One region of the Agromyces aerolatus genome, then DNA from elsewhere that is predicted to be linked to it. Evidence: predicted binding sites of a transcription regulator. Region 1 holds the regulator's gene; each other region holds the start of a gene.
The links. The regulator HspR, encoded in region 1, represses chaperone genes until heat shock. The targets are predictions, from matches to a motif close to AAGTTGAGTCNNNNNGACTCAACTT.
Positions count from the first base shown of each region.

Region 1 (10,319 bases):
ACGCCCATGCGCACGCCCGCCTGGTCGTCCTGCTCGGGCGGGACCGGCTCGGGCGGCAGCGACGGCGCCGCGAACGCGGCGTGCAGGTCGAGATGGCGGGCCACGACGTGCGCCTGCGTGTCGTCGTCGGTGCCCCAGCACTCCTGCAGGCCGATCACGTCGGGCGCGAGGCGATCGAGCGTCGTGAGGATGCCGCGCTCGCGAGCCCGCCAGTCGGGCTCGAAGCGCCACAGCACGTTCCACGTGACGAACCGCATGTCTGCAGGCTACGCCGCGACCGTCCGCGCCGCGTTGCCGCTCAGCGGCACCAGTCGGATGATCCGCCGCTCTGGGTGAGCACGACGTCGCCCGAGTCGAGGTCCACGACGGTCGTGAGCCGGTCGAGGTACGACGGGTCGTGCGGGTATCCGTCGGCGCGCGCGTCCACCGAGACGGTCTCGATCGTCGCATACCGGCCATTCGGCGCGACGCAGTACTCGAGCAGCCTGCTGTTCTCGCCGGTCGCGTAGCGCAGGGTCGTGCCCTCACCGTCGACGCGCGCGAGCAGCGACTCCATGGCCACACCGCCCGCGCCGTCGCCACCGGTCAGCAGCACCGAGAGCACATGCGCGCCGGCCGCGTCGAGCTGGGTGACCCGGCCCGGGTAGGCCTGCTCGGGGAGCTCGGCGACCGGCAGGTCGTTCGGGAGCTCGTCGCCGGTCTCGAGGTCGAAGATGCGGCCGCGGTCGGGATCGGCGACGACGAGCAGGCGCGAGCCGGGCAGGAGTCCGCGCAGCTCGGCGGCGGAGCCGAGCGGGGTCGGCGGGGTGAGCCCCAGCGCGTCCACGACGAACAGCGCGCCGTCGAGGTCTTGCACCACGAGCGACGTCGTCCCCGGAACGAACCGCCAGTCCATGACCCGCAGGGGCTCGCCGTCGATGCCGAGCACCGGCTCGGGCGCGGCGGCCGCACCCGAGACGTCGAGCGTGAACAGCGTCTCGCGGAAGGCCGGCTCGGCGCCACCCGGCAGCGTCACCCCGTCGTGCACGAACGCGATGAGCGGATGCGTCGTCGAGCCGCCGATCGAACGCACGACGCCCGGCTCGGGCAGGCCCATCGTCTGCGTCGTCTCATCGAGCCCGGCGATGCGCAGCGTGTTCGTCTCGTCGTCCTCGATCGCGACCGCGACGACGGCGTCGCCCGCGTGGGCGAAGGCCTGCAGGCGCGGCGCCTCGACCACGACGGCCGGCGTACGCTCGGCGAAGCTCGAACGCAGCACGACGTCCGGCTGCCCGTCGGCGCTGCGTCGCGCCAGGGTGTAGACCGGGGCGTCCGCGGTCGTGAACCGGTGCTCGACCGACACCGCCGTCGGCTGCGCCTCGCCGACCACGCCGTCGACCGCGACCGTGAACTCGGTGTCGTACGGAAGCGGCTCGGCGAACTCGACGACGAGCGAGCGCCCGTCGATCGTGAGCGTCGCGGGCGCCTCGGGCTCGACGCGCACGTCGCCCTCGACGCGCGCGACGGGCTGGTTCATGGCGAGCACGAGGCGGCCGTCGGCCAGTCGCGTCACACGTTCCACATCGACGGATGCCTCGGCGAGCCGCGGTCCCTGCACGACCCCGGCGAACGCGAGGGAGACGGCCGCGGCGGCGAGCACGGCGATCGTGCCGAGCAGTCCGCGCCGGAATCGCCGCGACGCGGTCGTGGACGGCGCCGCCGGGTCGGCGGGATCGAGCAGCTCGGCCGGTTCGACGGTCTCAGAAGACATACGGCTGCTCCGGCTGCTCGGTCGGCACGACCGCGTCGGGCATGAGCACGAGCTGCTCGCCGCCGGCCGGGTCGAGCCCGAATCCGCCCGTCGCCTCGACCCAGTCGTCGACCTCGAACGTGTCGCGCCAGCCCGGCAGGTGCACGGCGACACCGATCGGCTGCGCGTCGACCGCACAGCACGTGACCGTGAACCGGGCGACGTAGAACGAGTCGTCGGGGTCGCCCGGGGCGGGCGTCACGAAGCCCGTGAGGGCGACCTCCTGGCCGGCGAAGGCCGTGGGATCCTCGGTCTGCCGCAGCAGCAGCGCCCAGTCCTTGACCGTGAAGCGGCTCGGGTCCGCACCCGCGAGGCTCGGCGCATCGCCCGCGAGGTCGGCGGTCGTCCGGTCGATGTCGCGGTCGACCGCGGTCGACGCCGTGAGCGTCGCCGGCGGGAAGACCAGCAGCGCGACCAGCGCCCCGACCACGATCACGCCGCCCAGCACCGCGCCGATGATCGCACGCCCCGCTGGTCGAGTAGCGCCCGAGGGACGAGGGCGCGTATCGAGACCCCGTGACCCGACCTCGGCGCCGGCCCATCTGGTCTCGATACGCTCGCTGGCGCTCGCTACTCGACCGGCGGACTGTTCCGGGTGGTGCTCGTGCTCATGATCGTCCTCCTCGTCGCGGCCCGGCACGAGCGCGAGCGCGAGCAGCGCGAGCACGCCGCCGACGATCGCCATGATCGCCGTGAACCCGAAATACCGCGGATGGATGTACAGTCCGAGCTGGCCCGTCACGGTGAGCCAGACGGTCGCGACGACGCCGATGAGGGTCAGCGCGACGCCCTTCCAGCGTTCGATGAGCCTAGGCCACAAGATTGACCCCCAACCCGATGGCGGCGCTCGCGAGCCCGACGATCGCTGTCAGCTGCACGAGCGTCCGCGCGGTGAACGTCGTACGCATGAGCGCGAGCATCTTGATGTCGATCATGGGACCGAACACGAGAAACGCGACGATCGCGCCCGGCATGAACGTCGACCCGAACGACAGCACGAAGAACGCGTCGACGTTGGCGCAGATCGAGATGACGAACGCGAGCAGCATGAGCGCGAACACCGACAGGATCGGGTTCTGGCCGAGCGTGATGAGGAAGTCGCGCGACACCGCGACCTGGATGAGCCCCGCGATCGCCGAGCCGACGAACAGCGCAGGCAGCATCGCGCTCGTCTCCTCGGCGAACATGCGCGCGGCCTTGCGGGGCTTCGACGAGGCATCCGAACCGGGGTGGGCGCACGCCGCCTGGAACCGGGGCGTCAGCAGCGACATGGGCTGCGGGTGGCGGCTGTACACCCACCCGACGAGGTTCGCGACGAGGAAGCCGCCCGCGATGCGGGCGATAAGGATGCCGTCGTCCCAGCCGAACGCCTGATACGTGGTGATGATCGTGACCGGGTTGAGGATGGGTGCGGCGAGCAGGAACGTCATGGACTCGCCGACCGTGAGGCCGCGCTGGATGAGCCCGCGCGCGAGCGGCACGTTGCCGCATTCGCACACCGGGAGCAGCACGCCGAGCAGCGACACCACGATGCGGCGCAGCACGGGATTGCGGGGGAGGCGCCGGATCAGGAAGTCCTCGGGCAGGAACAGCTGCACGCCGATCGACAGGCCGATTCCGAGGAACACGAACGGCAGGCTCTCGATCACGACGCTCACCGACAGGGTGATGAAGTCCTGCACCCGGTCGGAGAGCACGTCGCCGAGCTCGGCGGGCGCGACGAGGCGGATCGCGACGAGCGCGAGGATGCCGGCGATGCCGATGCCGATGCCGACGGACCTGGCGCGCGGGCGGCGCGGCGGGGCGAGCGTCTGGGACATCCCGATCAAGGGTAGGCGAGTCGTGGCCGCGAAGCTGGCGATCCGCCCGCGGGGCGCGACGTGCGCGGGACGCCCGGCGTCAGGCGGCGGGTGCGAGGTCCGTGACGAGCGTCGGCACGCTCACGAAGCTCATGCGTGCCGCTTCGACGACCACGACCGGGCTGACGCCCGTGCCCGGGTCGACGGGGCCCGTGAACGCGCCGGCCACGGGGTCGTCGGTCTGCGTGTACCCGTTCTCGGAGAGCACCCGCGCCCACGCGTCCTGCTCGCCATCGGCGACGTGGAGCTGCACGACGGTCAGGTGGACGTCCGAGTCCGGCCGCGCCCAGGTGCAGGCGGTGCCGCCCGCGGCGGCGAACTGGGCGGCGAGCGGGTAGCCCTGCGTGGCGCCCTCGCTGACCTCGAGTCCCTGCTCGGCGAGTGCCGTGGCCGCCTCCGGGGTCAGGACCGCGTCGCACGTGATCGGCTCGGGCTCGGGCTCCGGGGCGGGTGCAGCCTCGGTGGGCTCCTCCGCGGGGGCGCTCGGCTCGGCGCTCGCGCTCGCCGACGGCGACGCGGTGCGCGTCGGCGCGGGGCTCGCGGACGGCTCCGGCGAGGACGCGCACCCGCCGAGCAGCAGCAGCCCGCAGGCGAGGAGTGCGGTGCCGCCGAGGCGGAGCGAGGCGGTGGTCGCGGATCGAGCGGTCACTCCCGCAGCCTACCGATTGCCCCCGATGCGTTTCCCCACGTGAGGACCGGCCGGTCGCGCGGCGGCACGGCCGGCGCTGGCTGAAGGTGTGCTGAGAGTTGAGTCGATCACGCTCAAGTTTCGCGAAGTTCACTTGACATGTGCCGAGGGCTTTGCCAAGCTTGAGTCGTCGAGGCTCAAGTCTTGACGACCTGATGACTTTGGAGAGAACACACATGTCACGTGCAGTTGGTATCGACCTCGGCACCACGAACTCGGTGGTTTCGGCCCTCGAGGGTGGCGAGCCGACGGTCATCCCGAACGCGGAAGGATTCCGCACCACCCCGTCGGTGGTCGCGTTCACGAAGGACGGCGAGGTGCTCGTCGGCGAGACCGCCAAGCGCCAGGCCGTGACGAACGTCGACCGCACCATCTCGTCGGTCAAGCGCCACATGGGCACCGACTGGAAGACCGAGATCGACGGCAAGACCTACACGCCGCAGGAGATCTCGGCGCGCATCCTGCAGAAGCTCAAGCGCGACGCCGAGTCCTACCTGGGCGACACCGTCACCGACGCGGTCATCACCGTGCCGGCGTACTTCAACGACGCCGAGCGCCAGGCCACGAAGGAGGCCGGCGAGATCGCGGGCCTCAACGTCCTGCGCATCATCAACGAGCCCACCGCGGCGGCGCTCGCGTACGGCCTCGACAAGGGCAAGGAAGACGAGCTCATCCTGGTCTTCGACCTCGGTGGCGGCACGTTCGACGTGTCCCTCCTCGAGGTGGGCAAGGACGACGACTTCTCGACCATCCAGGTCCGGGCGACGTCGGGCGACAACCGCCTCGGCGGCGACGACTGGGACGAGCGCATCGTCGAGTGGCTGATCAAGCGGTTCAAGGACTCGACCGGCGTCGACGTCTCGAACGACAAGATCGCGAAGCAGCGCCTCAAGGAGGCCGCCGAGCAGGCGAAGAAGGAGCTCTCGAGCTCCATGTCGACGAACATCCAGCTCCCGTACCTCTCGCTCACCGAGAACGGCCCAGCGAACCTCGACGAGACGCTCACGCGCGCGCAGTTCGAGAACATGACCTCCGACCTGCTCGACCGCACCAAGAAGCCGTTCGAGGACGTCATCCGCGAGGCGGGCATCAAGGTCTCCGACATCGCGCACGTCGTGCTCGTCGGCGGTTCGACCCGCATGCCGGCCGTCTCCGAGCTCGTGAAGCAGGAGACCGGAAAGGACCCGAACAAGGGCGTGAACCCCGATGAGGTCGTCGCCGTGGGCGCGGCCCTCCAGGCGGGCGTCCTGAAGGGTGAGCGCAAGGACGTGCTGCTCATCGACGTCACCCCGCTGAGCCTCGGCATCGAGACCAAGGGCGGCATCATGACCAAGCTCATCGAGCGCAACACGGCCATCCCGACCAAGCGCAGCGAGACCTTCACGACCGCCGACGACAACCAGCCGTCGGTCGCCATCCAGGTCTTCCAGGGCGAGCGCGAGTTCACGCGCGACAACAAGCCGCTGGGCACGTTCGAGCTGACCGGCATCGCCCCGGCTCCGCGCGGCATCCCGCAGATCGAGGTCACGTTCGACATCGACGCCAACGGCATCGTGCACGTGTCCGCGAAGGACAAGGGCACCGGCAAGGAGCAGCGCATGACGATCTCGGGCGGCTCGGCGCTGCCCAAGGAGGACGTCGAGCGCATGGTCCGCGACGCCGAAGAGCACGCGGCGGAAGACAAGAAGCGCCGCGAGTCCGCCGAGACCCGCAACCAGGCCGAGCAGCTCGCCTACCAGATCGAGAAGCTCATCAAGGACAACGACGACAAGCTCCCCGCCGACGTCAAGTCGGAGGTCCAGGGCGACGTCGACGCGCTGAAGTCCGCGCTCGCCGGTGAGGACGACGACGCGGTGAATTCCGCGTTCGACAAGCTCTCGCAGTCGCAGACCAAGCTGGGCGAGGCGATCTACGCGTCGTCGCAGCAGGAGGCCGGCGCGAACCCGGGCACCCCCGGTGAGGACGCCTCGGCGACCGGCACCGACGGCGGCTCGTCCTCCGACGAGGACGTGGTCGACGCCGAGGTCGTCGACGACGAGGACGAGAAGAAGTAACCATGACTGACGAGAACCAGAGCCACGAAGAGCCGATCATCCGGGACAAGAGGCGGATCGACCCCGAGACGGGCGCGGTTCGTCAGCCCGAAGGCGGTGAGCAGGGCGCGGATGCCTCGACCGAGGCATCCGCCCCCGGCCCCGCCGCCCAGCCAGGTGCCGACCAGCCGGCCGGTGACGAGGAGCTCACGGTCGACGACATCCTGAACGCGGCGCAGGCCGAGGTGCAGGAGCCGTCGGCTGAGCACCTCGCCGACCTCAAGCGGGTCACGGCCGAGTACGCGAACTACCGCAAGCGCACCGAGGCGAACCGCGAGCTCGAACGCGAACGTGCGGTCGGGGCCGCGGTGGCCGTGCTGCTGCCCGTGCTCGACGACCTTGACCGGGCCGAGAAGCACGGCGACCTCGAGGGCGACGCACCCTTCGCGACGATCGCCGCGAAGCTGCGCGGCGCCGTCGAGAAGCTCGGGCTGAAGCCGTTCGGCACGCCGGGCGACGCGTTCGACCCGACGCAGCACGAGGCGATCTTCCAGCAGCCGTCCTCCGACGTCGAGGTCGACACCGTCGCCGACGTCATCGAGACCGGCTACCTGCTGGGCTCGACCCTGCTGCGCCCCGCCAAGGTCGTCGTCACGACCCCGGCGTAACCCCGCCCCGCTGGTCGAGTAGCGAAGCGTATCGAGACCTGGTAACCGATTCTCGAGAGCCCGTCACCGGGTCTCGATACGCGTCCTCCTTCGTCGGGCGCTACTCGACCAACGATCATTGAGCACAGAGAGGAGGTGCCGAATGGCCAGTCAGGACTGGTTCGACAAGGACTTCTACGCGACCCTCGGGGTCGCGAAAGACGCCAGCGAGGCGGAGATCAAGAAGGTCTACCGCAAGCTCGCCCGGCAACACCACCCCGATTCCAACCCGGGGGATGCCGCGTCCGAGGCGAAGTTCAAGGAGATCAGCGAGGCCTACTCGGTGCTCTCCGACGCCGAGCAGCGCAAGGAGTACGACGCGGTGCGCGCGATGGGCACGGGTGCCCGGTTCACCGCGCCGGGCGGCCCGGGCGCGGGCGGCTTCGACGACGTGTTCGGCGGCATGTTCGGCGGTGGCCAGCCCGGCGGACGCGGCGGCTACACATTCCAGCAGGGCGGCGGCGAGTACGACGATCTGCTCGGCAACCTGTTCGGCAGCGGCCGGTTCGGGCAGACGAGCGGCGGCTACCGCGGGTTCGGCGGCCCGACCAAGGGCCGCGACTTCACCGCGAGCACGACGCTCGACTTCATCACCGCGACCAAGGGCGACCAGATCACGCTGCAGGCCTCGGACGGCAAGCCGATCACGGTGCGCATCCCCGCGGGCGTGGCCGACGGTCAGAAGATCCGGCTGCGCGGCAAGGGCCAGCCGTCGCCCGACGGCGGCGAGGCGGGCGACCTCATCCTCACGGTCAACGTGCGCAAGCACCCCGTGTTCGAGCGCGACGGCCTCAACCTGCGGGTGAAGGTGCCGGTCACGTTCGGCGAGGCCACGCTCGGCGCGACGATCGAGGTGCCGACCCTCGGCGGCGACCCGGTGAAGCTCAAGGTCGCACCCGGCACGCCCAGCGGGCGTGTGCTCCGGGTGAAGGGCCGCGGCGTCGAGACGAAGAAGGGCACTGGCGACCTGCTGGCCGAGGTCCAGGTCGCGGTGCCGTCGCATCTCGGCAAAGATGCGGCCGAGAAGCTCGAGGCGTTCCTCGCGGAACTGCCGCACGAGAACCCTCGCGCCGACCTGATCGCACGGGCGAAGGCGTAGCCCGGCGATGAACGAGACCAGTCCGATGTTCGTGATCTCGGTCGCCGCCGAGCTCGCGGGCATGCATCCGCAGACGCTGCGGCAGTACGACCGGCTGGGCCTCGTCTCACCCACCCGCACGGCGGGCAAGTCCCGCCGGTACTCGATGCGCGACGTCACACAGCTGCGCGAGATCGCGCAGCTGTCGGCCGAGGGGGTGAGCCTCGAAGGCATCCGCCGAGTGCTCGGGCTCGAAGACGAGGTGACCGAGCTGCGCCGGCGTGTGCGCGAGCTCGAGACCGCGCTGGCCGACGAGATGCTCAACCGGCCCGGCCGGCGCGTGTTCGCCGCGGGCAGCGCGGGCGAGATCATCACGATCAAGGGCGGAACGCGCGTGCGCCGCGAGAACGCCGTCGTCGTCTGGCGCCCGCTCGAGCGCGAGTAATCTTTCTCCCCCCTCCCCCCGGTTGGTCGAGTGAGCTACGCGCCAGCGAGCGTATCGAGACCGGGTCACCGGGTCTCGATACGCGTGCTCGATCCTCGCGTGCTACTCGACCGGCGGGTGGGGGTGCTCGTGCCTCGCGGGGTCCTCGACCGGCGGGTGGGGCTCAGCGGCCCCAGGCGGAGGCGGGGGCCTCGACGACGGGCACGGGCGAGGTCGTCCAGTGCGCGCCGTTGCCGTAGTGGCTGGTCGCCCACGGCGAGGCCCAGATCGCGGCGGCCGTGGCGCCGGCGTCGGTTCCCGCGTCGAGGCCGGCCTCGATCGCGTCGTAGAACGAGAGCCGTCGCAGGCTGTCGGCGGCGTAGAACGCGCCGACCTGCAGGGTCGCGTAGCTGCCGAGTCCGGATCCGCCACCCGACCCGTTGCCGTTGTTCAGCGGGTTGTTGCGGTTCCACCAGTTGTCGGGCCCGTTCTCCTCGCGCATCCACTCGGTGATGACGGCGACGTTCGCCTCGGTGACGGGGAATCCGCCCTCGACGAGCACGAGCTTGGCCCAGTCGTGATTCGTCCCACCCTGCACGAGCGTCTCGGGGCCGGTCGACGCGGTGTACGACTCGCGCGAGACCGCGGGCTGCCGCGCATCTCCGGCGATGTTCACGCGCTGCACCGCGTCGCGGGTCGCGTCATCGGCGGATGCCTCAGCGAACGCCGAGCCGTCGGGCGCCGTCGCGTGCAGCGGGGCGAGCGCGACCGTGCCGACGAGCGCGAAGATCGCGGAGGCCGCGAGCACCCCGGCCGTACGCCGGAGCCGGCCGTGCACGGTCGTGCCGGGGTGCCGGGGCCGTCCGGAGCCCGCCGCCGTACCGGCCCGCTTCGCGGGCTCGCCGAACGTCGCCGCCTCGCGCGTGCGTGCGGCGCGTCGTTCCCCGGTGTGCCCCGATCGATGTTGGCGCATGCGGTGCCGAGGGTAGCAAACGAGCCTTGAGGCATCCATCCCGCCCGCGTCGCGCACACGGGATGCGTGGTGGCGCCGACGGCGGGTTGGCCGCGCTCGGGCGCCAGGCCGGATGCGATGGGTGGCCTGGCGCCCGAAGCGCTGCCGCCGGCGGGTCGCTCGGCGGGGGTTCGGGCCGGCGCGTGCGGGGAACACCTTCCGGCCCAGGTCCATGTGGTCCCCGGGTATGCCGCTCTGGTGAGCGGTGGTGGGCCGGCGCGTGCGGGGAGACACCTTCCAGCCCGGATCTTCTCAGTCCCCGGGTCGCCGCTCGACTGAGCGACTTCGGTCCGGCGCGTGCGGGGAACCACCTTCCGGACCGGTCTTGCTCTTCCCCGTGATTCCCACAGTAGCATACCGATATACCAAACGCAACACGTCGCTTTCTTCCGCGGTCGGTAGGCTGCCGGGGTGGATCTGAGTGCCGTGCGCCGAGCACCCGACGTCGAAGGACCCGGCCTCGAGGCGTTCGACGCGGCAGATCGGCTGATCCTCGACGAGGCGCAGCCGTTCCTCGCGAGCGCGCTGAGTGGGGGTTCTGATCCTCGCCCCGCATCCGCATCCGCATCCGCATCCGGATCTGCATCCGAGCCCGTGCCGCACGCCCGGCCGGGCATCGCCGTGATCGGCGACACGCACGGCGCGCTCGCGCTGAGCGTCGCGGCCGATCTCGGGATGGACGTACGGGTGCACCAGGACGCCCTGCTCGGCGAGCGGGCGATCCTCGCG
Region 1 covers NZ_JAVKGQ010000029.1:2,271-12,589, forward strand. The annotation lists gene RH864_RS19030 (endonuclease/exonuclease/phosphatase family protein) at 1-257, opposite strand, end outside; gene RH864_RS19035 (hypothetical protein) at 299-1,750, opposite strand; gene RH864_RS19040 (TIGR03943 family putative permease subunit) at 1,740-2,609, opposite strand; gene RH864_RS19045 (permease) at 2,599-3,609, opposite strand; gene RH864_RS19050 (hypothetical protein) at 3,689-4,297, opposite strand; gene dnaK (molecular chaperone DnaK) at 4,513-6,390, shown strand; gene RH864_RS19060 (nucleotide exchange factor GrpE) at 6,393-7,037, shown strand; gene RH864_RS19065 (DnaJ C-terminal domain-containing protein) at 7,180-8,175, shown strand; gene RH864_RS19070 (heat shock protein transcriptional repressor HspR) at 8,183-8,599, shown strand; gene RH864_RS19075 (hypothetical protein) at 8,763-9,551, opposite strand; gene RH864_RS19080 (class I SAM-dependent methyltransferase) at 10,002-10,319, shown strand, end outside.

Region 2 (10,319 bases), on a different contig from region 1:
GAGCACCTCATCGTCGTGGGCTCGGGCGTCACCGGGGCCGAGTTCGCGTCCGCCTACCGAGCGCTGGGCGCCGCGGTCACGCTCATCTCGAGCCGCGATCAGGTGCTGCCGGGCGAGGACGCGGATGCCGCCGCGGTCATCGAGAAGGTCTTCACGCGGAACGGCATGAAGGTGCTGAACAAGTCCCGGGCCGAGTCGGTGCGCCGCGAGGGCGACGGCGTCGTGGCGACGCTCACCGACGGGCGCGAGGTGCACGGCAGCCACTGCCTGATGGCGGTCGGCGCGGTGCCGAACACGGCCGACCTGGGGCTCGCCGAGGCCGGGGTGCAGCTCGCCGAGAGCGGGCACATCCGGGTGAACCGGGTGGCACGGACCTCGATGCCGAACATCTACGCCGCGGGCGACTGCACGACGTTCCTCCCGCTCGCCTCGGTCGCGTCGATGCAGGGCCGTACGGCGGTGTTCCACGCGATGGGCGACATCGTCGACCCGCCGGAGAACCGCAACATCACCTCGAACATCTTCACCCAGCCCGAGATCGCCACGGTCGGCTGGACCGAGAAGGAGATCGAGGAGGGCATGGTCCCCGGCGTGGTCTACAAGCTGCCGCTCTCGTCGAATCCGCGCGCGAAGATGATGGGCATCCGCGACGGGTTCGTGAAGCTGTTCGCCTCGAGCGGCTCGGGTGCGATCATCGGCGGGGTCGTCGTCGCCCCGAAGGCGTCCGAGCTGATCTTCTCGCTCGCGCTCGCAGTCGAGCACCGGCTCACGGTCGACCAGTTCGCCGAGGCGTTCCCGGTCTACCCGTCGCTCACGGGGTCGCTGACCGACGCCGCGCGCGCGATGCACATCGTTCGCTGAACTCCCGACTCTCTCCCCAAGTTCCCCGCGAACGGCCCCGTCCGGAGCCGCACGACGTACGCTTGGACGGTCGGCGCCGCGGGGGCGAGCTCCGGCCACCGGCATGCTCCAGCGCCGGTGCAGTTCGAGGGGGAACTCACATGAACCTGCGTGTGAAATCGGTCGAGGCGTCGATCGCCGACGCCCACGATGAAGAGCGCAGCCTCAAGCGCTCGCTCGGGACCTGGGATCTCGCGCTCATGGGCATCGCGGTCGCGGTCGGCGCGGGCATCTTCTCGGTCGGGGCCCAGGCCGCCGCGAACTTCGCGGGCCCGTCGGTCATCGTCTCGTTCGTGCTCGCGGCCGTCACGTGCGGGCTCGCGATCATGTGCTACGCCGAGTTCGCCTCGACCGTGCCGGTCGCCGGGAGCGCCTACACCTTCACGTACGCCACCATGGGCGAGCTGCTCGCGTGGATCATCGGCTGGGACCTGATTCTCGAGATGTTCACGGCCGCGGCCGTGCTCGCGAAGTACTGGGGCGTCTACCTCGGCGAGGCGCTCCTGGCGTTCGGGGTACCGTTCCCGTCCACATTCGAGATCGGCGGGCTCACGGTGAGCTGGCCCGCGTTCCTCATCGTCGCGATCTTCACCGCGCTGCTCGTCGCCGGCACCCAGCTCACCGCGCGAGTCGGGGCGGTCTTCACGCTCATCAAGGTCGGCATCGTGCTGTTCGTGATCGTGGTCGGCTTCTTCTTCGTGCGCGCCGTGAACTTCACCCCGTTCATCCCCGAGCCGGTGCCCACCGGCGGCGGCCGCGAGGACGCGTGGACGCAGTCGCTGTTCTCGTGGGCGACCGGGGCCGAACCGGCGCAGTACGGGGTCTTCGGCATGCTCGCCGCCGCATCGCTCGTGTTCTTCGCCTTCATCGGGTTCGACGTCGTCGCCACCAGCGCCGAAGAGGTCCGCGACCCGCAGCGCCGCCTGCCGCGCGGGATCTTCCTCGGGCTCGGCATCGTCACCGCGCTCTATGTGCTCGTCTCGATCGTCATGACCGGCATGGTCTCCTACCGTGAGCTCGCGGAACAGGAGACCCCGTCGCTCGCGACGGCGTTCCGGCTCGTCGGTCAGGACTGGGCCTCGGCGGTGATCTCGCTCGGCGCGCTCGCGGGGCTCACGACCGTGATCATGGTGCTGCTGCTCGGCCTGTCGCGCATCGTCTTCGCGCTCAGCCGTGACGGGTTGCTGCCGCGCTGGCTCTCGAAGACGACGACTCGCACGAAGACCCCGGCCCGCATCCAGATCATCGGCGGTCTCATCGTCGCGCTCATCGCCGCGTTCACCGACGTCGGCCTGCTCGAAGAGATGATCAACATCGGCACGCTCTCGGCGTTCGTGCTCGTGAGCCTCGGGGTCGTCGTGCTGCGCCGCACGCGGCCGGATCTCAAGCGCGGCTTCCGGGTGCCGTGGTCGCCCGTGCTGCCGATCCTCTCGGCGGTGCTCTGCTTCTGGCTGATGCTGAACCTCACCACGCTCACCTGGGTGCGGTTCCTCGTCTGGCTCGCGCTCGGCGTGGTCATCTACCTGCTCTACGGCCGGCGCCGCTCGCGGCTCGCCGGCGGGGGAGTCAGCGAGGTCGAGCTGCCCACGCCGCAGGGCAGTCTCTGACGCCGTCGGCAGCCCGGCCGAGGCGCGCGGCGACCGCGGTGAGCTCGGCGACCGCGGCGACCGCGGCGACCGCGGCGACCCCGGCGATCAGTGGGTCATGATCGGCTGCTCGTCCGAGACATCCGTCTCGTTCGAGGCATCCGCCGCGGGTCGCCGCACGAAGCAGGCGAGCACGACCGCGCCCAGCGCGATGATCGCGCCCGTGACGAACGCCGAGTGGATGCCGCTCGCGGTCGCCTCGACCACGGCGTCGCCGCGCTCGAGGCCCGAGGCGAGGCCGAGCGACATCATGGTCACGAAGAGCGCCGTGCCCGCCGCGCCGGCCAGCTGCTGCACGGTGCCGACGATCGCGCTGCCGTGCGGGTACAGGGGGCGCGGGAGCGAGCCGAGCGCCGAGGTGAGCAGCGGTGTGAACACGAACCCGAGCCCGAGGTTGAGCGCGAGGTGCACGGCGATGATCCACCACACGGGCGTGTCGACGCCGAAGGTGGTCATGCCCCAGAGCGCGGCCGCGGCCACGATCATGCCGGGGATGACGAGCGGCCGGGGGCCGAACCGGTCGAACAGCGAGCCGACGATGGGTGCGATCACGCCCATGAGCACGCCGCCGGGCAGCAGCATGAGGCCGGTCTCGAGCGTCGACAGGCCGAGCACCTGCTGCAGGTAGATCGGCAGCAGCACGAGAGTGCCGAACATGGCGCCCATCGCGACGACGACGAGCACGACGGCGAGCGAGAACGAGCGCGAGGTGAAGGTGCGCAGGTCGAGCAGGGCACGGTCCTCGCGCTGCAGGAAGAGCTGACGGAAGACGAACGCGACGAGCGCGAGCGCCCCGACGACGATCGGGATCCACACCGGGATGGGCGCGTGGCCCGTCGCCGCCTCGCCGATGCTGCTCAGCCCGTAGATCAGCCCGCCGAACGCGAGCGCCGAGAACACGACCGAGATGAGGTCGAACCGCACGCGCTGCGGCACGGTGACGTTCTTGACCCAGATCGCGCCCAGCACGATCGCGAGCACGGCGATGGGCAGCACGATCCAGAACATCCAGCGCCAGTCGAGCGCGGAGAGGATGACACCCGAGACGGTCGGGCCGATGGCCGGGGCGACCGCGATCACGATCGAGATGACGCCCATCATGCGGCCGCGATGCGTCGGCGGCACCACGTTCAGCACGGTGGTGAACAGCAGCGGCATCATGATGGCGGTGCCGGCGGCCTGCACGATGCGCCCGGCGAGGAGGATGCCGAAGCCGGGCGCGAGCGCGGCGATCAGCGTGCCGACGGCGAAGAGCCCCATCGCGGTGAAGAACACGGTCCGGATGTTGAACCGCTCGAGCGCCCACCCGGTGAGCGGGATGACGACGGCCATCGTGAGCATGAAGCCGGTCGTGAGCCACTGCGCGGTCGCCGCGGTGATGTCGAGATCGGCCATGAGCCGCGGCAGCGCAACGCTCATGATCGTCTCGTTGAGGATGACGACGAACGCGGCCGCGACGAGCAGGGCGATCACGGGCCCGGTACGCGGGGCGGGGGAGGATGCGGGAGAGTGTGCGCCGGGGGCGGCTTGGGCGGTGGTCACCAGGGGTCCTTCGAGGTCGGATGTCTCGGGCGCGCCATTGCCCACGAGCGGCGTCGACAATTATGGCAGACTCTGCCAACTTGGCGCGAGCTGTAGAATTTCGCGCATGGCGGACGACGAACCCGACGAACCGATCGAAGCACCGCTCGGCCTGCGCGAGCGACGTCGGCAGGCGACGCGCGACGAGATCTCCGACGCGGCCCTCGACCTGTTCGAGCGCCACGGTGTCGCCGGCACCACGGTCGACGACATCGCCCACGCCGCGGGCGTGTCGCCCCGCACGTTCTTCAGGTACTTCCCGACCAAGGAGCATGCCGTCTTCGTCGACGACGAGCAGGCCGAGCTCGTGATGAGCGAGACCCTCGCCGCGGTTCGTGCGGGCGCCCCCGTGAGCACCGCGCTCGAGACCGGCTGGCTGCGACTCCTCGACGACTTCGCGCGCGAGGACGGTGCGCGCGACCGGGTGCTCCGCACCCGGCGCCTGATCGCCGCCGAGCCCTCACTGCTCGCGATCGCGCTGCAGCGCGACGAGGAGCACATCGGCATCCTCACGGCGGCCGCGGTCGCCGCGACCGGCGACGAGAGCGATGCGCTCACCGCGCGCGCGCTCGTCGCGATCGTCGCCACGACCTTCCGGCTCGCCTTCGACGAGTGGGCGCGGCGCGCTGAGGCGGATGTCGCGGCCGACGTCCGCGAGATCTACTTCGAGCTCCGCCGCGGCGTCAGCGCCTACGCGGCCGAGCTCCTCGGCTGAGCACTCGGAGGACGGACCCGGTGATGCGTTCTCTGGCGATACCCCCGGATTAATGAGATAGTAATACGCATTCAGTTCAGAGCCGAGAGAGGCCGTGGAATGCGTAGAAGGAAATCAGTGTGCATCGCAGCTGTCGTCGCTGCCATCGCGCTCATCGCATCTGGCACGCAGTCAGCAACTGCGGCTGACGCCACATGGTATGACGGGCCGACATGTCACGACGCGTGGCGCATCGAAACCGGCGCGACACTTTCGCAATCCCGAACGGGCATCCGAGGTTCAGGAGGGTCGACGGCCGGAATGAGTCGCATCACCGTGTACTTCGGCGATGCCGGCACGAGCGCATGGGCTGGGGAGGCGACGGTGAACAATGTCAGATCCTTTCGAGCCGGTCGCTTCAACGTATTCTTCTCCGGCGGTGTACCAGGCGAATGCTCCGGGAAAAGCTACGGCAGGGCGCTCGACGTCAGCCGACCGCGAGAGGGCGTACTCGTCGAACCCTCGATCGACTCGGCCGAAATCGCGGGCTGGCGAGTCGAAGTCGCCACTCGGGATGACGGATCGATCGAGCTGAGCGCTGCTCGCGGGGAGCAGGCTCACTCGGCGATGTTCAACCAGGATGCGGTGGCGCAGGGCCGCGCGCAGATGGAGGTCCTTTCCGGCGACGAGCGATCCGTGATCACCTACGATCCCGCTCGCGCGGATCGGTTCTCGATCGATCACGGCGGAGTGCTCGCGATCCGCGAGGCACTACTGAAGTGAGTTCCGCGCGGTCGCTCCTCGCGTACGCGGGTTGCGCGGTCGCGATCGTCCTCGCATTCACCGCGTGTTCGTCCATAGACCTGGAGGGCCGCTTCGTGCGCCTGGCCGAGGATCGCGGGTATGGGTGCCATCGGACAGTGCCGCCGGCTGACACAGCCGATTCCATCGTGACCTGTCGAAGTGACGAAGGCGCGGACCTCGAGTTCGTGGTGTTTTCGAGCCAAGAGGCGCGGAAGCGCGGAGAGGCGCAGTTCCTCCAGGTCGGCGACGGGAAGTTGCAGATCGGCGACGGGAAATCCAGCGGCCGCTGGATCATCTCCGGCTCCAACCGAACGGACATCGGCGCTATCGCCGCTCACCTGCCGGATTAGCGCCCGTCCGTCAGGTGGCGGGAGTCGAATGGGGAGTATGTCAGCAGCACGTGGGTGTCGGAGGCGAGGGTTAGCCTGGGCGCATGGTCTCGTTCGCCGATAAGCCGCTGATCGGGCCGCTCTCCGCCGAGGCCTGGGAGGCGTTCCTCGAGAACGATCCGCCCGAGGGTGGCGTGCGGCTCGTGCTCCGCAAGAAGACCTCCTCGGCGCCGGGAATCTCGTATGCCGAGGCGCTCGACGTCGCGCTGTGCTTCGGCTGGATCGACGGGCAGGTCAGCCGGCACGATGACGACTACGTCGCGCAGGCGTTCACGCCACGCCGCGCTCGCAGCCCGTGGTCGCAGATCAACCAGGAGCATGTGCAGCGACTCATCGACGCCGGGCGCATGCGGCCGCAGGGGCACGCCGAGATCGAGCGCGCGAAGGCCGACGGCCGCTGGGACGCGGCCTACCGCATGAGCACGGCCGGGCCCGAACCCGACTTCCAGGCCGCGCTCGACGCGAACCCCGAGGCATCCGCCTTCTGGGCCACGCTCGGCCGTTCGAAGCGCTGGCCGTTCCTCTTCCGCATCGCCGACGCCAAGCGCCCCGACACCCGGGCCCGCCGCATCCAGCAGTTCACCGAGAAGCTCGCGAACCACGAGACCCTCTGACCCGAGCATCGCTCCACTCGGGACTTGAGCTGGTTCGACTCAACTTGCTATCCTGTTCTCAAGTTGAGTCGAAGTGACTCAACATCTGATGGCATCTGATGAAGGGAGCACACATGGCCACCACCTACGACCCGTTCCGCGACCTCGACCGCATGGCGTCTGCGCTCTTCGAGACCCGGCGTGGCCCGCGTCGCATGTCCATGGATCTGTACCGCGACGGCGACCACTACGTCTTGAGCGCCGACCTGCCCGGCATCGATCCGGGCTCGGTCGACATCGACGTCGACGGGCAGCTGCTCACCATCCGCGCAGAGCGGAGCCTGCCCGCCGGTGAGGGCGTCAAGTGGATCGTGCGCGAGCGCGAGGCCGCGTCGTACCTGCGCCAGTTGAACCTCGGGCAGGGCGTCGACACCGACCGCATCTCCGCGACCTACTCGAACGGCGTCCTCAGCGTCACGATCCCGGTCAGCGAGAAGGCGAAGCCCAGGAAGATCGCCGTCGAGGGCGCCGATTCCCCCGGGACGCTCGTCCAGCACGAGCACCCGCAGGAGCAGCCGTCCGTCGAAGCCTGACCGCCTCGCGACGGGTCAGTCAGCGAACGCCCCTCCGACCGGAGGGGCGTTCGTCGTGATCAGGACCACATCGAGAGCGTGAGGAAGTAGAGCGCGAAGCCCGAATACGCGATCCAGGAGGCCGTCGTGAGGATCGTGGTGGCGAGGATGAGCTTCCACGCGCCGATGCGCTCGCGGATCGCGTGCCGCTCGGATCCGACGACCCGGCTCGAGTAGATCGACGGCACATTGACCACGATCGCGAACGTGCCGGCCACGAGGGCGAACGTGCCCAGGGTCATGAGGCCCCCGGACGGTCCCATGCCGACCGCCGGCTGCCCGCCCCACGAGAGGCTCAGGGCGATCGTCACGAGCAGGAATGCGAGCATCGCGACCGCGTTCACGAGCGACGCACGCTGCCGGAACAGGCCGAACCGGATGGCGTCATCGCTCACATCGGCTCCCTCGGCCCGGGTGCGCGCGCGACGTGCGGTCAGCTCGCGCACCACGAGGGCGATCACCGTGTACGGGATCGCGACATACGACGCGAACATGCCCACGTACAGCGTCGCGATGACCGCGGGCGTGTACCCGAAGACGACGAAACCGAAGCCCAGGATCACGAGCGTGATGACGACCGCGGCGAGGAAGCTCGGACGACGATCGGTCGGATAGCGCCCGGGAACCGCCTCGGTCATCATGCGCGCTCCGTTCGTCAGCTCCTGCGATCATGCCAGAGGTTGCGGCTGTCTCGTCGACCCGCTCGACCCGCTCGGCGGGTGGCAGCCTACGCGTCGGCGATCGAGAGCAGCACGTGGCCGCTCGAGACGGTGGCGCCCGTCTCGGCGTTCACGAGGCCGATGACGCCGTCCTTGTGCGCGACGATCGGCTGCTCCATCTTCATGGCCTCGAGCACGAGCACCAGGTCGCCCTTGACCACGCGGTCGCCCTCGGCGACCGCGACCTTGACGACGGTGGCCTGCATGGGCGCGGTCACGGCATCGCCCGTCGCGGTGTCGACCGAGTGGGCGCCGCCGCGACGCCGCGGTGCGGGGCGCGCGGTCTTCGCCGCGCCCGCACCGGTGGAATCGCCGATGAGCTTCTTCGGCAGCGAGACCTCGATGCGGCGGCCGCCGACCTCGACGACGACGTTCGTACGCTCCGCGGGCCCGCGGAGTTCGGTCGGCTCACCGGTCCACGGCTCGAGCCGGTTGTCGTACTCGGTCTCGATCCAGCGCGTGTACACCGAGAACGGGGCGTCGCCCTCGGGTGCGAACGCCGGGTTGCGCACGATGTCGCGGTGGAACGGCAGCACGGTCGGCAGACCCGTCACCTCGAACTCGTCGAGCGCACGCCGCGCGCGCGCCAGCGCCTCCTCGCGGTCCTTGCCCGTGACGATGAGCTTGGCGAGCAGCGAGTCGAACGCGCCCGAGATCTCGTCGCCCGAGGTGACGCCCGAGTCGATGCGCACGCCGGGGCCGCCGGGGAAGCGCAGCTGGTGGACGGGACCCGGCGCAGGAAGGAAGTTGCGGCCGGGGTCCTCGCCGTTGATGCGGAACTCGATCGAGTGCCCGATCGCCGCGGGGTCGTCGTAGTCCAGCACGCCGCCCTCGGCCAGCCGGAACTGCTCGCGCACGAGGTCGAGGCCCGTGACCTCCTCCGACACGGGGTGCTCGACCTGGAGGCGCGTGTTCACCTCGAGGAACGACACCGTGCCGTCCTGTCCGATGAGGAACTCGCACGTGCCGGCGCCGACGTACCCGACCTCGCGGAGGATCGCCTTCGACGCGTCGTACAGCGCCGTGACCTGAGCCTCGGAGAGGAACGGCGCGGGCGCCTCCTCGACGAGCTTCTGGTGCCGGCGCTGCAGCGAGCAGTCGCGGGTCGACACCACGACGACGTTGCCGTGCTCGTCGGCGAGGCACTGCGTCTCGACGTGGCGCGGCTGGTCCAGGTACTTCTCGACGAAGCACTCGCCGCGACCGAAGGCCGCGACGGCCTCACGCGTCGCCGAGTCGAACAGCTCGGGCACCTCTTCGCGGGTGCGGGCGACCTTGAGGCCGCGGCCGCCGCCGCCGAAGGCGGCCTTGATCGCCACGGGCAGACCATGCTCGTCGACGAACTCGAGCACCTCCGAGGCATCCGCCACGGGGTTGAGCGTGCCGGGCGCGAGCGGCGCGCCCACCTTCTCGGCCACATGCCTGGCCGAGACCTTGTCGCCGAGGCGCTCGATCGCCTCGGGCGAGGGTCCGATCCAGATCAGGCCCGCCGCCATCACCGCGCGCGCGAACTCGGGGTTCTCGGCGAGGAAGCCATAGCCGGGGTGCACCGCGTCGGCGCCCGACCGGCGGGCGACCGAGAGCAGCTTGTCGATGACGAGGTAGGTCTCGGCACTCGTTGCGCCGTCGAGCGCGTACGCCTCGTCGGCGAGCTTGGCGTGGCGGGCATCGCGGTCCTGGTCGGCGTAGACGGCGACGGAGGCGATTCCGGCGTCGCGAGCCGCGCGGACCACGCGGACGGCGATCTCACCCCGGTTGGCGATGAGGACTTTGGTGATGCGCGGCATGATCCCCAAGCCTATTCGCGGGCGCAGGCCCACCTTTGGGCGACCCCTACAAAAACGACGGGACCGGCTTGCGGACGGCGACAAATCCCGCGTCAGTGCGTGGGCGTCCAGAGATCGGTCCAGGCCACACCCAGTTCGCGGACCAGCTCGCGAAGCGTGGACAGCGAGAGGCCCACGACCGTCGAGGGATCGCCCTCGACCCGTCGGATGAACGGCCCGCCGAGGCTGTCGACCGTGAACGCGCCCGCGACCTTCAGCGGCTCGCCCGACTCGACGTACGCATCGATCTCGGCGTCGTCGAGCCGAGCGAAGCTCACGGAGGCGACCGCGGGCCGGCCGACGGCGCCCCGCACCCGCCCGCCCCGGTGGTCGATGAGCCAGTGCCCCGACCACAGCTCGCCGGTCGCGCCGTTCTGCCCGTGCCAGCGCTCTCGCGCGACCTCCGCGCGGTGCGGCTTGCCGTAGATGCGCTCGCCGAGCAGGAACGCGGAGTCGCCGCCGAGCACGAGCCCGTCGATCGGCCTCCCATCGGCGCGTGCGCCGAGCACCGCCTCGGCCTTCGCCTGGGCGAGGA
Region 2 covers NZ_JAVKGQ010000007.1:99,105-109,423, forward strand. The annotation lists gene RH864_RS10865 (NAD(P)H-quinone dehydrogenase) at 1-861, shown strand, start outside; gene RH864_RS10870 (APC family permease) at 1,002-2,507, shown strand; gene RH864_RS10875 (DHA2 family efflux MFS transporter permease subunit) at 2,595-4,088, opposite strand; gene RH864_RS10880 (TetR family transcriptional regulator) at 4,195-4,842, shown strand; gene RH864_RS10885 (hypothetical protein) at 5,143-5,604, shown strand; gene RH864_RS10890 (hypothetical protein) at 5,601-5,975, shown strand; gene RH864_RS10895 (YdeI/OmpD-associated family protein) at 6,059-6,628, shown strand; gene RH864_RS10900 (Hsp20/alpha crystallin family protein) at 6,742-7,200, shown strand; gene RH864_RS10905 (hypothetical protein) at 7,260-7,877, opposite strand; gene RH864_RS10910 (acetyl/propionyl/methylcrotonyl-CoA carboxylase subunit alpha) at 7,967-9,745, opposite strand; gene RH864_RS10915 (Maf family protein) at 9,838-10,319, opposite strand, start outside.
Region 2: a site for HspR is predicted at 6,689-6,713, ahead of RH864_RS10900 (Hsp20/alpha crystallin family protein). Genes of this name have one in related genera too.

Region 3 (10,319 bases), on a different contig from region 1:
GCCGCCGCGCGGTCGTTCGCGGGCTCGGCCGCCGGGATCGGCTCGCCGTCGAACCGCTCGCGATCGGACTTCTCGCGATCGCCGCGGGTCTTCACCAGGCTCGCGACGGTGGCGACGGTGATGGTCGCGGCGATGAACAGCAGCGAGAACCAGATCGGGATCTCGGGCGCCCAGTCGACGCCCTCGCCGCCGTTGATGAACGACAGCTCGTTGACGTGCAGCGCGTGGAACACGAGCTTGACGCCGATGAAGCCGAGGATGACCGCGAGGCCCTGCGCCAGGTACACGAGACGTTCGAGCAGCCCGCCGATCAGGAAGTAGAGCTGCCGCAATCCCATGAGCGCGAACGCGTTGGCGGTGAAGACGAGATACGCCTCCTCGGTGAGGCCGTAGATCGCGGGGATGGAGTCGAGCGCGAAGACGAGGTCGATGAAGCCGATCGCGATGATCGTGAGCAGCATCGGGGTGACGAACCGCTTGCCGCCCTTTTTCACGGTGAGCCGGTCCTCGTGGTACTCGTCGGTCACGGGCAGGATGCGCCGCACGAACCTGACGAACCAGTTGTCGGCCGGGTTGCCGCCGTGGCCGCCGAACGCCTGACGATAGGCCAGCACGAGCAGCAGCGCACCGAACAGGTAGAACGCCCACGAGAAGTTCTCGATGATCGCGGCGCCCGCCATGATGAACGCCCCGCGCATGATCAGCGCGATGACGATGCCGATCATGAGCACCTTCTGCTGGTACGCCTTCGGCACGGCGAAGCCGGTCATGACGATCAGGAAGACGAACAGGTTGTCGACCGACAGGGCCTTCTCGGTCAGGTATCCCGCGAAGTACTCGCCGCCGAAGTCCCATCCGGACACGAGCCCGACGCCGACGCCGAAGATCAGCGCGAGGCTGATGTAGAACACCGACCAGCGTGCGGACTCGCCGATCGTCGGCTCGTGCGGCTTGCGCACGTGGGCGAAAAACTCGTAGACGAAGAACGCGATCGTGACGGCGATCGTGATGGCCCAGACGAGCGGCGTGACGTACATGGGGACTCCAGACGTTGGCAGACGGATCTTGCCAAGGTCTTCTCCATCTCACACGCGGTGAGACCGACGGCCCGGAAACGCTTCGGTGCATTCGTATTGACGAGCAGTCGCGGAAGGAGTACTCCCCTTGCTGTCCTCCACCCTACGTCATCCCGGCCGGCGGTCCCCACTTCGGGGTGTTGTCGGCGCCGGACCCGGGCTGTGAGAATCGCCGCAGAGCCTGCGGCGAATACGGGGAGGCCTCATCCCCGGGGGGATCGCCGGGAGGAACGAGCGGAGATCCGCCGGGGGGCGGATCTCCGCTCGGGGACGTCACTCCACGATCTCGGCGTCGATGACGCCGTCGTCGTCCGCGCCGATCGACTCGGCCCGGCCGACCGTGAGCGAATCGCCGTCGGCGGCGAGCCCGACGACGACGGCATCGCCGTCGCGGATCTCACCCGCGAGCAGCGCACGCGCGAGCCGGTCGTCGACCTCCTTCTGCATGAGGCGGCGCAGCGGCCGCGCCCCGTACAGCGGGTCGTACCCGCGTTCCGCGAGCCACGACCTCGCGTCGGGCGTGACCCCGAGCTGCAGCCGGCGCTCGTGCAGCCTGGCCGCGAGCCGGTCGATGTAGAGGTTCACGATCTCGGCGAGCTCCTGCTCGCTGAGCGCGGAGAACACGACGATGTCGTCGAGCCGGTTCACGAACTCGGGCTTGAAGGCCTGCCGCACGGTCGCGAGCACCGCCTCCTCTTTCTCGGCCCAGTTCAGCGTCGGGTCGACGAGGTACTGCGAGCCGAGGTTGGAGGTCAGGATGAGGATGACGTTGCGGAAGTCGACCGTCCGGCCCTGCCCGTCGGTGAGCCGCCCGTCGTCGAGCACCTGCAGCAGCACGTCGAACACCTCGGGGTGCGCCTTCTCGACCTCGTCGAGCAGGATGACCGAGTAGGGCCGGCGCCGCACGGCCTCGGTCAGCTGCCCGCCCTGCTCGTACCCGACGTAGCCGGGAGGCGCGCCCACGAGCCGCGAGACCGAGAACTTCTCGCCGTACTCCGACATGTCGATGCGCACCATGGCGTGCTCGTCGTCGAACAGGAACTCGGCGAGCGCCTTCGCGAGCTCGGTCTTGCCGACGCCCGTCGGGCCGAGGAAGAGGAACGAGCCCGTCGGCCGGTTCGGGTCGCTGAGGCCCGCGCGCGAGCGGCGCACGGCGTCGGCCACCGCGGCGACCGCGGGCTTCTGGCCGATGAGGCGTTTGCCGAGCTCGGCCTCGAGGTGCAGCAGCTTCTCGGTCTCGCCCTGCATGAGCTTGCCGACCGGGATGCCGGTCCACGCCGAGATGACGGCCGCGATGTCCTCCTCGGTGACCTGCTCGTTCACCATGCGGGGCTCCCCCGCGGCATTGCCGGCGGCATCCGCCTGCTCGGCCGCGTCGAGGTCGCGCTTGAGGTTCGCGATCGTCTCGTACTCGAGCTTCGACGCCTTCGCGTAGTCGCCCTCGCGCAGCGCGAGGTCGCGCTGCGTGATCGCGGCGTCGAGCTGCTTCTTGAGCTCGCCGACCCGGTTCAGGCCCATGCGCTCGCGGCTCCAGCGCTCCTCGAGCTCGGCGAGCTCGCGCTCGTTCTCGACGAGGCTCTCGCGCAGCTTCGCGAGGCGCTCCTTCGAGGCGTCGTCCTTCTCCTTCTTGAGCGCGAGCTCCTCGAGCTTCATGCGATCGACGATGCGCTTGAGCTGGTCGATCTCGACGGGGCTCGAGTCGATCTCCATCTTGAGCCGCGACATGGCCTCGTCGACGAGGTCGATGGCCTTGTCGGGCAGCTGCCGCGCGGTGATGTACCGGTTCGAGAGCGACGCGGCGGCCACGAGCGCGGCATCCGTGATGGTGACGCCGTGGTGCGCCTCGTAGCGGCCCTTGAGGCCGCGCAGGATCGCGACCGTGTCTTCGACCGTCGGCTCGCCGACGTAGACCTGCTGGAAACGGCGCTCGAGCGCCGCGTCCTTCTCGATGTACTCGCGGTACTCGTTCAGGGTCGTCGCGCCGATGAGGTGCAGCTCGCCGCGCGCGAGCATAGGCTTCAGCATGTTGGAGGCCGCGACCGAGCCCTCGCCGCCGCCCGCGCCCATGAGCAGGTGCAGCTCGTCGACGAACGTGATGATCTCGCCCTCGGACTCGTCGATCTCTTTGAGCACGCTCTTCAGGCGCTCTTCGAACTGTCCGCGGTACATGGCGCCCGCGACGAGCGCGGCGATGTCGAGCGAGACGAGCCGCTTGTCCTTGAGCGACTCGGCGACGTCGCCCGCCACGATGCGCTGGGCGAGGCCCTCGACGACCGCGGTCTTGCCGACGCCGGGTTCGCCGATGAGCACCGGGTTGTTCTTGGTGCGGCGCGTGAGCACCTGGCTCACGCGCCGGATCTCGGCGTCGCGGCCGACGACCGGGTCGAGCTTTCCGGCGCGCGCGAGCGCGGTGAGGTCGACGCCGAACTGTTCGAGCGCCGACTTCTGCTCCTCTTGGGAGTTCGGCGCACCCTGCATGTTCGCCAAGGTCGTGTCCCTTCGTTTCAAACTTGAGTCTATTGAACTCAACTTTGCGCGCTGGGTCAAGGGGGGGGTTGACCGAACGTCGGGCGAATGCTCGGCGACTTCATGGTTTCGCACGGAAAACTGAGGTGCGTCACCGTCTCGCGAGCACCGGGGAGCCGCATGCAGAAGCGCACCAAGATCATCGTCGCCTCGATCGTCGCGGGGGTGGTCGTGCTGGGCGCCACCGCGGCCATCGCCGGTCCGGTCATCTATCGCGACGTCATCGTGGGCGAGGCCGAGGCGGCCCCGAGCGTCACCGCGGCGCCGAGCGCCGAGGCGGACGCCGGCTCCGGCGCCGGCGCCGACGACTCGGCCGAAGACCTGTCGGGGACCTGGTCGGTGGGTGCCGGCTCGTACGCCGGCTACCGCGTCGACGAGGTGCTGAACGGCACGGATGTCACGGTCGTCGGCCGCACCGAGCAGGTGACCGGCACGCTGCAGGTCGAGGAGCTCTCGCTCACCGCAGCCGAGCTCACCGTCGACGTGGCCACGATCGAGACCGACTCGGGCAACCGCGACGACTACTTCCGCGACACGGCCCTGCGCGTCGACGAGCACCCGACGGCGACGTTCGTGCTCACCGAGGCGATCACGACCGACGAGGCGCCCGTCGTCGGCGAGGTGCAGACCGTCCAGGCGACCGGCGACCTCACGCTCGCGGGCGTGACGCAGACCGTCACGGTCGAGCTCGAGGCCGTGCTGAACGGCGAGACCGGTCAGGTCGCGGGCAGCATCCCGATCACGTTCGCGGACTTCGGCGTCGAGGCGCCGAACCTCGGTTTCGTGTCGGTCGAGCCGACCGGGTTCATCGAGTTCTCACTCGAGCTGCAGCGCGCCTGACCCCGAGGCATCCGCTGCCTGCCGCTGCCGCCGTGACACCGCCACCGCCACCGCACCGCAAGTGTGACGGAAGCCGAACAGTGGGTTGGAGTCCCGCTCTGCAGACACTCCAACCCACTTCCCGACTTCCATCGCGAACGCGGGTCTTCCATCGCGAATGCCGGTCGGGGTCAGCGCCGCGCGTGCCGTTCGAGGCGCGCGTCGAGGCCGGCCCTGACGGCGGGCCACTCGTCGTCTGTGATCGAGAACACGACGGTGTCGCGCACGGTGCCGTTCTCGAAGATCACGTGTTTCCGGAGCACGCCGTCCTGCTTCGCGCCGAGGCGCGCGATCGCCGCGCGCGACTGGTGGTTGTGCCAGTGCGTGCGGAACTCGACCGCGATGCAGCCCAGCTCCTCGAAGGCCCGCGCGAGCAGCAGCCGCTTCGCCTCGGCGTTGATGCCGGTCCGCTGCGCGTCGACGCCGAGCCAGGTCGACCCGATCTCGAGTCGCCGGTTGGCGGGGTCGAGATTGAGGTAGGTCGTCATGCCCACGGGCCGGCCGGTCGTCGCGTCGACGACGGCCCACGGGGCCAACCGGCCCTCGGCCTGCATCCCCCGTCGACGCTCGATCTCGTCGCGCATGCCCTCGGGCGACGGGATGCGCGTGTACCAGGTACGCCAGAGCTCATCGACCGCGACCGCCTCGGCGAGCGCGTCCGCGTGATCCGCCGCGAGCGGCTCGAGCCGGGTCACGGTCCCGGAGAGCGTCGGCGTCGCGGCGAAGTCGTTCGAAGCAGCTTCCACAGAGCCACCGTAGCGACCGCGGCGGCCCTGCGTCAGCGCGCGCGAAGCCCGCGGCGGCGTGCACGGGCGCGAAACCCGGAGTGTGCAGGCGCGCTGGGGCTCGCGGTGGCGCGCACGCGCGCGAACTGGCGAGGTGCGCGGTGGCGCCCGCGCACGCGGAACCGGAAACGTGCGCAGTGGCGCGCACGCACGCGGAACCGGAAACGTGCGCAGTGGCGCGCACGCACGAGGAACCGGAAACGTCCGCAGTGGCGCCCGCGCACGCGGAATCGGCGACCTCAGTCGGACTCGCCGGGCGCGAGCCCGGTTTCCTCCTGGCCGCCGTCCTCGCCGTGCAGGTGGGAGATGTCCTCGGCGACCTCACCCGCCGTCTCGTCGGCGCGGCTGCCGGGGTCGTGGCCCCCGTCGTCGAGCGAGCCGGCGCCGCCGCGGCGCCCCTGCGGCCCGCCGACGATCCCCGTGCCGAACGCCGCCTGGATGCCGATGCTCATCACCTCGGGCTCTTCGCCATACGCCCCGTGTCGATCGCTCATGGTCACGCTCCTCGTCGTCGGTGCCCCGATCGTACGCCGCTCGCGCGGCGGTGTCCCCGCGCTTGCCCGCGCCGCCGCCGGGCAGTAGCCCGCGCCCGACGCGGTCCGCCTCCCGCGCGGGACCGGTACCGCGGGCAGCACACGGCCCCGGCGGCTCGCATGTCCCGCAGGCGGTACCGCGGGCAGCACGCGGCCCCGGCGGCTCGCACTTCCCGCAGCCGGCACCGCGGGCAGCACGCGGCCCCAGCGGCCCGCACCTCCCCGCGACGGGTACCGCGGGCATGCACGCGGCCCCAGCGGCCCGCACCTCCCCGCAACGGGTACCGCGGGCATGCACGCGGCCCCAGCGGCCCGCACCTCCCCGCGACGGGTACCGCGGGCATGCACTCGGCCCCGGCGGCTCGCACTTCCCGCAGCCGGCACCACCGGCAACACGCGGGCTCGGCGGCTCGCACTTCCCTCAGCCGGTACCGCCGGCAACACGCGGGCTCGGCGGCTCGCGCTTCCCGCAGCCGGCTCCGCGGGCAGCGCTCGGTTTCAGCGGCTCGCGTGTCCCGCAGCCGGCACCGCGGGCAGCACGCGACTCCGGCGGCTCGGATGCCTCGGGGCGGGCCCGAGGCATCCGAGGTCGTTGCGCGACTCGCCGACCGCGTCGCGGTGGGGCGCATGCCGCCGGGCCACCCGCGGGCCGGGCCGGGGACTGCCGGGGTGGGCGACGCTAGCGGCCGCCGGTGGCCGGATGGCGGCGCAGCGGCAGCGGCCGGGTTTCACCGCGGTGAACGCTCGGCGGCGGCCCGCCGAGGACCGCCGGGTCGGAATGCGCTTGCTTCGAAACGCGTTAACCTCGGGAAGAGACCACACACGTCGACCGAGGAGGACCGTAGATGCCGTTGCAGGGTGAGTACGCGCCGAGCACCGCCGAGTGGGCGCGGACGCAGGCCGAGACGTTCGAGCAGACCGCAGGCGCTGAGGCGAACGAGATGCAGGGGCGCCCGATCATCGTGCTGACCTCGGTCGGCGCGAAGTCCGGCAAGCTCCGCAAGACCGCGCTCATGCGCGTCGAGCACGAGGGCGAATACGCCGTGGTCGCGTCCAAGGGCGGCGCGCCCGACCAGCCGGCGTGGTACTACAACCTGGTGGCGAACCCCGAGGTCGAACTGCAGGACGGCGCCGCGAAGCACGACTACATCGCGCGCGAGGTGCAGGGCGCGGAGCGCGACGAGTGGTGGCGCCGCGCGAACGAGACCTGGCCGCACTACGACGAGTACCAGACGAAGACCGACCGGCAGATCCCGGTCTTCGTGCTCTCGCGCGTCGCGTAACGGCACTCCCGTTCACGGCCCGCGCCACTTCTGACGGACTGCGCCAACCGCGACGGTCGTGCGCGGCGCAGTCGGCCGGGCGTAGCGCGGTGGGCAGGAAGTGGCGCTGTGGGCAGGAAATGGCGCGGGAGTGAACCGCGAGGGGACGGTGGACGTCCGGGGTCAGAGCCGTCGCATGGTGAAGGCCGACGCGAGCAGCGCGCGCAGCGGCCACACGGCGAGCACCCTCACCAGCCGGTTCCGCAGGGCGAGGCGCGCGCCCGCGGCGGGCGCGCCCATGGCCATGTTGAACGCGGCCTGCCGGGTGGCGCGGAGCGCCGCGGCTCGGCGGGCACGGCCGTAGCGTCCGAACGGGTTCGCGGGTGCGCCCGCGGCGAGGGCCCGGGCGACCTCGGCGTCGAGGCGTACGGCGTCGAGCCAGCCGAGGTTCATGCCCTGACCGCCGATCGGGCTCACCTCGTGGGCGGCGTCGCCCACGAGTGCGACCCGCCCGGTCGCGAACCGGTCCGCGAGGTGCTGACGTGCTGAGAACGGGCTCGGCTCGGTCGCGGTCGAGAGGTCGACGGATGCCCCGGTGCGCGCCGCCACGATCGTGGCCAGCGCCGCCGGCGTGAGCGGCGCGGGGGTTCGGCGCACCCAGGCCACCCAGCGACGGCGGCCACCCGGCAACGGGAACGACTCGACCACGCCCGCCGGTTCGAAGCGCAGCAGGGCGGTGGCCGGCGCATCCGTCGTGTCGTCGGCGTCGCCCATGACGTACTCGGCGCTGCCGCGCCGCGACATCCATTCGAGGTCCGCGAGCGAGCGCACGGCGCTGCGCACCCCGTCGGCGCCCACGACGTAGCGCGCGCGTACCGGCATCTCTTCCGGAGTGCGCAGGTCGACGTGGTGGTCGTGCTCGGCGAGGCCGGTCACCTCGACGCCTCGGCGCAGGGCGCCGGGCGCGAGCCGGGCCAGGCGGGTCTCGAGCAGCGTCTCCGTCTCGCGCTGCGGCAGCGACCACACGGGCTCGTCGTCGAACGCGAGCCGCCCGAGCTCATGGCCCTCGCAGGTGACCACGCCGTCGACGATGGGCACGCCGAGCCGGCGCACCTCGTCGCCGACGCCGGCCGCGTCGAGGGCGCGCAGCCCGGGCGGGTGGATGCCGATCGCGCGGGTGCGATCCCCCGGCCCGGATCGTCGCTCGAGCACGACCACGTCGATCCCGCGCTGCGCGAGCAGGCACGCGAGCAGCAGGCCGACGGCGCCCGCGCCGACGATCGCGACGTCGTGCACGGGTCCGCCGGGTCTCGATACGCGCCCTCCTCCGCCGGGCGCACCTCGACCGACGGGGTCGCCGGGCGCTCCTCGACCGACGGGAGGCGTCACAGCGGCGCCTCCCAGACGACCTCCAGGCGGGACGGGAACGCGCGCCGCACCTGCCACTCGGCGGGCAGCCCCGCAGCGAGCTCGGCGGCGGTGTGACTGCGGCGGATCGAGGTCAGCCCGTCGGGGCGGATGAACGAACCGCGCAGCAGGTTCGGCTGGAACGGCAACGTGCCGAGCCAGAACGCCGCGTACCCGTACCGGGTGCGCTCGATGTCGCCGTGCACGGCGACGCCTCCCGGCGCCACGAGCCGTTCGGAGTCGGCCAGCAGTGCCCCGAGCTCCTGCCCGGTCAGATGGTGCAGCACATGGTTCGACGCGACCACGTCGAACCACTCGCCCCCGGCGACGAGCTCCCGGCTCGACACCGGCCTGAGCTCGAGGCCCGGCATCGGCGGCCGCCGCCGCGCGAAGTCGATCGCGCGCTCGTCGGGGTCGATCGCGACCACCTCGAGCGGCAGGCCGTCGGCGCGCGCCCAGCGCAGCACCCGGCGCGGCAGGTCGGCGCCGCCCGTGCCGACGTCGAGCATGCGACCGACGTCGCCCACCGCGGCACGCCGCCGCAAGCGCGGCCGGATCCACGTGCGATACACCGCACGCTGGCCCGAGACCACCGCGTTCACGAGCCCGAACCGCTCGTACGTGCGTTCCAGCATGGCGAGGTCGCACGCGGGATCGTCCATGAGCTCGCGAGCGGCCTCGTCGCGCGCGGCGAGCCCGCGCCGGTGCGAGCCCCGGCCCCGGTCCGGATCCCCGCGCCGGTTCCGGTCCCGGCTCCGGGCCCGGTCCGACGCCCCGCCCGTGGCATCCGCCCGCTCGTCGCGCCCGCCCGCGCGCCGCGAGGCGTCCGCGCCGGCCGCCACCCTCAGCCCCGCACCGTGAGCAACGCCGACTCGACCGTGAGCCCCGGCCCGAACGCCATCGCGGCGACCCGGTCGCCGTCGGCGGCCTCCGCCCGGTCGAGGATGTCGCGCAGCACGAACAGCACGGTCGCGCTCGACATGTTCCCGAAGTCGTGCAGGATGCGGCGTGCCGGCACCAGCTGCGCCTCGGACAGACCGAGCCGCGACTCCACCTTGTCGAGGATGCTGCGCCCGCCCGGATGGATCGCCCAGTGCTCGATCGCGTCGCCCGAGGCATCCGTCTCGAGCGCGGTGACCAGCGCGGGCTCAGCCTCGAACAACGGCTCGAGCGCACCCGTGACGTGCTCGTCGATGATCGCGGGCACCGCGTTCGAGAGCACCATCTCGAATCCGTGGTCGCCGATCTTCCACGCCATGTCGCCCTCGCCCACGGGCGTGATCCTGGTCGCGAAGCGATCGAGGTCGAACGCGCGCTCGCCGGGCTCGAGCGGCCGCGCGGTCACGATGCCGGCACCGGCACCGTCGGCGAACAGCGACGACGCGACGATGGTGTCCGGGTCGTTGGACGAACGCAGGTGCAGCGTGCACAGCTCGACGCTCACCACCAGCACGACGGCCGTGGCATCCGCCTCGCACAGCTGCTTCGCCATGCGCAGCGCCGGAACCGACGCGTAGCAGCCCATGAACCCGAGGTGGTAGCGCTGCACCCCCGGGGGCAAGCCGAGGTCGCGCGCGAGCACGTAGTCGGGGCCGGGCGCGTAGAACCCGGTGCACGACACCGTGATGACGTGCGTGACGTCGCTCGCCTCGAGGCCGGGCGTCGCGTCGAGCGCGGCGCGGCCGGCCTCCAGGTAGAGGCGGCTGGCCTCGACCGCGTACAGCTCGTTGCGCGCCTTCGTGCCCGGCAGCAGCAGGTCACCGCTCTCGAGGTCGAAGAACACGGGCTCGTCGGGGTGCGCCTCGCGGCTCAACTCCTCGATCACGGTATACCGCGTGGCGATGCCCGACA
Region 3 covers NZ_JAVKGQ010000013.1:8,296-18,614, reverse strand. The annotation lists gene RH864_RS14765 (TerC family protein) at 1-1,037, opposite strand, end outside; gene RH864_RS14760 (ATP-dependent Clp protease ATP-binding subunit) at 1,350-3,554, opposite strand; gene RH864_RS14755 (YceI family protein) at 3,723-4,442, shown strand; gene RH864_RS14750 (GNAT family N-acetyltransferase) at 4,613-5,227, opposite strand; gene RH864_RS14745 (hypothetical protein) at 5,506-5,760, opposite strand; gene RH864_RS14740 (nitroreductase family deazaflavin-dependent oxidoreductase) at 6,645-7,082, shown strand; gene RH864_RS14735 (FAD-dependent oxidoreductase) at 7,245-8,357, opposite strand; gene RH864_RS14730 (methyltransferase domain-containing protein) at 8,447-9,310, opposite strand; gene RH864_RS14725 (type III polyketide synthase) at 9,313-10,319, opposite strand, start outside.
Region 3: a site for HspR is predicted at 3,584-3,608, ahead of RH864_RS14760 (ATP-dependent Clp protease ATP-binding subunit). Genes of this name have one in related genera too.